Regions from separate parts of the Hyphomicrobium nitrativorans NL23 genome, predicted to be linked through region 2. Evidence: riboswitches for the same ligand, from Rfam matches in the RefSeq annotation. Region 2 holds a riboswitch; the other holds the start of a gene.

Region 1 (3,410 bases), 430 kb from region 2:
CAGGATGCCACGGCTCCAGAGCGAGCCGTCGAACGAGGGATAGCGGCCGCGCTCTTCCGCAAGATCGGCGGACGCCGAAATTGCGTGGTAGCTGATCGCTTCCATGCTCGTATCGGCGAAGGCGACGGCTTCGTCCGATGCGTACGGGATCTTCAGCGTGTGCAACGCGTCCTGGACTCCCATTACGCCGAGGCCCACGGGCCGGTGGCGCAGGTTGGAGCGGCGCGCCTCGGGGATGGTGTAGAAGTTGATGTCGATCACGTTGTCCAGCATCCGCATGGCCGTGTCGATCGTGTGTGCGAGGCGCACGCGGTCGAGGCCATCGGCCGTGACGTGGTTTGCGAGGTTGACGGAGCCCAGGTTGCAGACCGCGACTTCGTCGTTCGAGGTGTTGAGCGTGATCTCGGTGCAAAGGTTGGACGAGTGCACGACGCCCGTGTGCTGCTGGGGCGAGCGGAGGTTGCACGGATCCTTGAAGGTGATCCAGGGGTGGCCTGTCTCGAACAGCATGGTGAGCATCCGGCGCCAGAGATCGACGGCGCGGACGCGGCGTGCGATGCGCAATTCCATGCGCTCGGCCTTCGCTTCGTACTCAGCATAGCGCTCGGCGAAGGCGCGGCCGTAAAGGTCGTGCAGGTCCGGCACTTCGTCCGGCGAGAACAGCGTCCAGTGGCTGTCCTCGGCGACGCGCTGCATGAACAGGTCCGGAATCCAATGGGCCGTGTTCATGTCATGCGTGCGGCGGCGGTCGTCGCCTGTGTTCTTGCGGAGGTCGAGGAACTCCTCGATGTCGATGTGCCAGGTTTCGAGATACGCGCACACCGCGCCTTTGCGCTTGCCGCCCTGGTTGACGGCAATCGCCGTGTCGTTCGCGACTTTAAGGAACGGCACGACGCCCTGGCTCTCGCCGTTGGTACCCTTGATGTGAGCACCGAGGCCGCGCACGCGCGTCCAATCGTTGCCGAGACCGCCGGAATACTTTGCGAGCAGCGCGTTGTCCTTGATGGACTTAAAGATGCCGTCGAGATCGTCGGCAACGGTAGTGAGGAAGCAGGACGAGAGCTGGGCGCGGGGCGTGCCGGCGTTGAACAGCGTGGGCGTCGAGCACATGAAATCGAACGACGAGATCAGGTCGTAGAACTCGATGGCTTTCGCCTCGCGGTCGATCTCGCGCAGGGCGAGACCCATCGCGACGCGCATGAAGAACGCTTGCGGCAGCTCGAAGCGAACACCGCGCGTTTGCAGGAAGTAGCGGTCGTAAAGCGTCTGCAGGCCGAGGAACTGGAACCGCATGTCGCGTTCGGGCTTGAGGGCGTGGCCCAGGCGTTCAAGGTCGAAGCGGGCAAGCTCCGGATCGAGCAGTTCGGTTGCGATGCCGCGGGCGACATAGCTGCGGAAGTATTCGGGATAGCGCTCGGCCATTTCGGCCTGGCTCGCCCGCTCCGGCCGGCTGGAGACGAACGAAAGTGCCTCCTCGCGAAGCTGATCCATCAAGAGGCGGGCGGAAACCTCGCTGTAGGCGGGTTCCGTCTCGATCAGCGTGCGGGCGGCGAGGATCGGCGCCAGCGTTAGCTCGTGGGCGGCGATGCCGTCGTAGAGGTTGCGATAGGTCTCCGCGAGCACGTCCTCGGCGCTGGTCTCGGACAAGCCCTCGCAGGCTTCGCGCACGATCAGCGAGAGGCGCTGATGGTCGAGAGGGCGGAGCGATCCGTCGCGGGCTTTGACGTTGAGGGCGGGCTGTTCCGAATGTTCGACCTCAGCGGTGGCTGCGGCGCGTTCCTGGGCGCGGGCTTCGCGGTAAAGGACGTAGGCGCGTGCGACTTTGTGATGCTCGCCGCGCATCAGGACGAGTTCGACCTGATCCTGGATGTCTTCGATGTGGAATGTGCGGCCGTGGTCGCCCTGACGCGTGAGTGCGGAGACGATTTGGGCGGCGAGATCTTCGACGATCTCGTGCACGCGGCGCGAGGCGGCGGCGCGGTTTCCCTCGACGGCGAGAAACGCTTTCGTCAATGCGATGGTGATTTTTGTCGGATCGAACGGCGTGACGGAGCCGTTGCGCCGGATGACTTGCAGCGCTGGCGCGGTGGCCGGCGTCTTGGCGCTGCCGCCCGAGACGGATGCGGCGCTGGAGCTTCTGGCTTCTATTGCGATGGACATCGGCAAACCCCTTAAAGGAAAAAGGGGGCTTGGGCCGAATGGGGACGCGCATCCGTGCCTCCGCGCATGCAGAGGCGTCAGAATACCACCCACCGGGACACCCCGCCCGAGGACGAATTAATCTCGTCACAGGCAGGTCTCCTGGCTCGCAGGTCAGTGTCGCCTGTCTGGCCTTCCCGGTGCCATGCACCAGTGGCCGCTCTCGACAGGCAACTCGCTGCTTACAGTTGCGGGGGCAGCCCCGGGATTGCTCGCCTTCGCAGAAAGCCGAGCGCACCGGGTTCCCTCTTAGCGCCGAGCGGTTCCGCCCGGCGACCTATGACGCTTTCAATAGCGTCTGATTCTGAGGGTGCCGCAAGGCGGGTGCCGCAAGATGTTGCGTGAAACGCGTGTTTACGGCGCGGCTGTGTATAGATGTTGTGTTTATCGGTGACAGTCGACGGAATGCCGTTGACAGCAAACCGGGATGCGGCGGGAGCCCTGCGTCTTACCCGATTTCCGTCGCGTGTTTCGCGGCGATGACGACGATGCCGTCGCAGTCGGCGGCGACGATGTCGTCTTCCTTCACTTGAATTCCGGCGAAGTCGACGGGAATGTGGAGGGTTCCTTCGCCGCGGCGTGTCGAACGTCTCGGGTTGGTGCCAAGCGCCTTGATGCCGATGTCGAGGCCTTCGAGAACGGCCGTATCGCGCACGCATCCGAACACGACGATGCCGCTCCAGCCGTTTGCGACTGCATCTTTCGCGATCATGTCGCCGAGCAGCGCGCAGCGCGTGCTGCCGCCTCCGTCCACGACAAGAACGCGGCCGTTGCCGGGTGTCGCGAGCACTTCTTTCACGCGAGAATTGTCCTCGAAGCATTTCACCGTGACGGCGCGTCCGTGGAACGCGCGGCGCGCCCCGAAGTTATGGAACACCGGCGCGGGGATGCGCGCGTGCTCGCCGTGCTTGTCGGAGAGATCGCAAGTGCTGACTGTCATCGTTCGCCCTTTCGTTGCTGTGTCATGCGACCGGATATGGGGTGAAGCGCCGCTCGTTTTCGTCGATGGCGGTGCGCCGTCCGATGGCGGGGAAGGCGCGTTGCGGGCAGGCGGGCCGCTCGCAGATTTTGCAGCCGGCGCCGATCGGAACCGCCGCGGATTGATCCTTGAGGTCGAGGCCCTTCGCATACACGAGCCTGTTCGCGTGGCTCATATCGCAGCCGAGGCCGATGGCGAACGTTTTCGATGGAGCGCCGTAGCCGCCGTGCCC
Region 2 (3,410 bases):
ACACGCGCCCGAGCAAGTCATCCGTCTCGAACAGCACGGGGGAGACGACGTTGGATAAGCTAATCGCCATATTGAAATCGGAACTCGAACGCTGGAACAGCGGGTGGAGTGTCGGATCGTTCGGCGCTATTGGCGAATTCCATCAGGACAACGGCGAGGCGCTCGACGTCTCCGATACGGAAAACCTGACCCGAGCCACCGCCCGCGGCGCCATCCGGATCGTGCCCCACCCGGACATGCAGGCCGTGGCCTACGAACTCCTAAGCCCGCGCGCCCGGCGCTGGAGCCAGGGCATGGCGTTATGCCTCCCGGAAGACGCGGCCCTCGGCGCTCAGCGCAACGTGCTGACCGAACTCGGACCCGACACGGACGCCATTCGTCCCGCCGACCGCGACGGCATTCTGTTCGACATCGGCCTGGAGCAGCCGCAAATCGATTTTTGCATTCGCACGAGCGATCCCGAACTGCTCGCCGTCCTCCGTCGCAACGTCGGGAAAACGACGTTCGCCTGTGAAGCCGGACACGCAATTCTTCATACCCATCCCCACCGCGTCGTCCTATCCAAGCTGGGACGCGCCGAAGTGTTCCAGAAGATCGGCGGCCCCGACACGGGCGGAAAATCGCCGGAGGGACCGCACACGCATGTCCTGCCGAAACTTCTCGCCGCACGCCGAACCCATTCTGCAAACACGCCGATCGCGGAAGGCCTCACGCCTTGCGCTTTCCTCCACCCGGCAAATCCGGTGATCGCACCCCTTGGCGACGACAAGCCGTTCGATCCTGCGGATTTCGCGCGTTTCCAAAGCTATCTTGGGCTTTACGGCCCCGCGGCCTATGTGGCGACGAAGAAAGCGGTCTGGGCAGCCGTCGAAGATGGCCAGGATCCCGGCGGGATGCCCGAGCCCGGCACGCGGCTCGAACGCGTCGCGCTTCGCAACGCGCTCCGCCAGATGGAGAGGCAGGGGGAAGCGATGCGCAACGAGCTTTTACTGAAGCGCGTTGCCGCATGGCGCGCCGCATTCGACAAACTGGAGGACACTGACGAGAGCGAGACGGCCTGAAGGGTTTTTGTTCGCTCTCGGCAGATTGCAATCCGTCTGCACACGCCCCCGTAAAATCCCGGCAGTGTTACAGAAGCGCGTCAGCACGTGCGGCGGTCTCCCGCACGGAGTCGGATTTGCGTTGACAGCGTGCCGTTTCTGAGGCCGTTTAAAGGCGTGACGGTGTCGAAGCGCGCGCAAGCGCGTGGAGATGAAGAGGGAACACGGTGCGGCGCGACGAGCGCCAAAACCGTGGCTGCGCCCGCAACTGTAAGCGGCAAGTCCTCTCCAAATACGCCACTGGCGCTCCGCGTTGGAGCCCCGGGAAGGCTGGAGAGCGACGTTCGAGCCGTAAGCCAGGAGACCTGCCGCCACAAGTCGCCCATCCTCAGTGCGGGACGCCTGCAGGAACGGACACCCGGAGTGGCGACTGATGTGCAACCGAATGGGGGCAACGTCAGGTATGGCCAGGGTCTTGAACACCCACTGACGAATTTATTCAGGCTCGTCGGAGAGCGAGCAGCGCAAGACGCCGCAAAATTATGCGGCCGATACGCGTTGCACGGTCCTCGTCGCGCCACCGCGCCATATCCGCCGAAGCTCCCGCCATCACGCGTGACGGGGGGACCGATGTCGTGTTCATTTGAGCGAGACGCAACAGCAAGATGCACTGCGATCTCGAAGAAACTGCTGTTTTCGTCGTGTGCGTTTTTCGCTGTTCTTGCCGTCACCGGCCCGGCCAGCGCACAAACCGTCGATCTCGACGGCATCGTCGTTCAAGGCGACAGCCGAGGCACATCCGTTGAAGCTGAAAAGATCGGCTCCGCCGTGACCGTCATCACGGGCGAGGAGATTCGCCAGCGCGGCATCACCTACGTGAGCGACGCTCTTCGCTCGGTTCCGGGTGTCGCGATGAGCCGCTCCGGTCCGGCAGGAGGCTTAACTCAAGCCCGCATCCGCGGCGCGGAAGGAAATCACACGCTCGTCATCATCGACGGCATTCAGATGAACGACCCTGCCCAGGGCGAATTCGATTTTTCGACCCTCCTCGCAGACAACATCGAACGTATCGAGGTGCTTCGCGGCGCCCAAAGCGCGCTCTGGGGCTCGAACGCGACCGCCGGCGTCATCAACATCGTCACACGCAACGCAGAGCCCGGCGCGCGCGTCGGCATCACGGCCGAAGGCGGCTCTTTCGGGACGAAGAAGCTCTCGGGCTATGCGTCCGCCGCCAATGACTGGGCTCGCGGGATCGTTTCGGCAACCGGCTTCGACACCGACGGCTATAACACATCGCCATTCGGTCGCGAAAAGGATGGTTACGAAAACCGCACCATCTCGTTTAAGGGAGACGCCGACGTTCTTCCGTTCCTGAACATTCAGGGCACGATCCGCGGAACACGCACCTTTGCCGAGACCGACCCGCAAGACTTTAACTGGGGTTCGCCGACGTATGGCTTGGTCGTCGATGGAGATCGTACGCATAACGTCGAGCAGCTTTTCGCGAGCACACGCGCAACGCTGAGCACCTTCGAGGACCATTGGAAGCATTCGGTATTCTTCAACTACACAGACTACGAAACCGAACGTTTCGCCGACCAGTTCGCAGATAGCGGCGACGTCGGAACGCGCGAGCATTTCGGCTACCAGACGACGCTCCAATTCGATACGCCCTCGATCGCCAACGCACGCCACACACTCATCGGCTTGATCGAGCAAAACACGGAAACCTACCGCAACACGGGACCGATCTTCTGGGATCCCAGCCAAATCCCCGAGCAAGAGCGGACGCTGCGGGGCCACGTTGCGGAATACCGGCTTGAACTGTTCGACAGCCTGTTCCTGACCGGCGCCTACCGCTACGATACGAACGACACATTCGAAGACGCTGAAACGTACCGGGCAACGGCCGCTTATCTGCTCAGATCTACGGATACACGCTTCCATGCGAGCTACGGCAAGGGCGTAACAAACCCGACCTTTAGCGAGCAGTTCGGATTCATTCCCGGACAGTGGCTGGGCAACCCCAATTTGACCCCGGAAGAATCCATCTCATGGGATGCCGGCATCGAGCAGAGCTTCTTCAACAAGGCTCTCATCGTCGACGTCACGTACTTCCGCGCAAACCTCGAAAACGAAATTTTCGCCGATTACTCGGGACCGATCCCCACCGCTGGAAATCGCGATCAGGAGAGCACACGCCGCGGCGTCGAGGTGACTGTGACAGCTCGACCGACGGATAATTTCGACATCATCGCAACCTATACGCATCTCAATTCTTTCGAGACGGATGCGACAGGTCTGCGGTTCCGCGAAGTCCGCCGGCCGGAGCACCAGGCAAGCGTGAACGCAACGTATCGCTTCTCCGAT

Evidence for each region. A riboswitch is a leader RNA that binds a small molecule or an ion and turns the genes downstream of it on or off. The one in region 2 is predicted to bind cobalamin.
Region 1: linked by a shared signal. The riboswitch ahead of W911_RS09105 (ribonucleoside-diphosphate reductase subunit alpha) and the one ahead of W911_RS07005 (TonB-dependent receptor plug domain-containing protein) in region 2 are both predicted to bind cobalamin.

Annotation. Positions count from the first base shown of each region.
Region 1 covers NC_022997.1:1,954,456-1,957,865, forward strand. Annotated here, with positions in the region: gene W911_RS09105 (ribonucleoside-diphosphate reductase subunit alpha) at 1-2,160, opposite strand, end outside; cobalamin riboswitch at 2,275-2,495, opposite strand; gene rraA (ribonuclease E activity regulator RraA) at 2,648-3,139, opposite strand; gene W911_RS09115 (short-chain fatty acyl-CoA regulator family protein) at 3,162-3,410, opposite strand, start outside.
Region 2 covers NC_022997.1:1,519,959-1,523,368, reverse strand. Annotated here, with positions in the region: gene W911_RS07010 (DUF6925 family protein) at 51-1,061, shown strand; cobalamin riboswitch at 1,205-1,427, shown strand; gene W911_RS07005 (TonB-dependent receptor plug domain-containing protein) at 1,671-3,410, shown strand, end outside.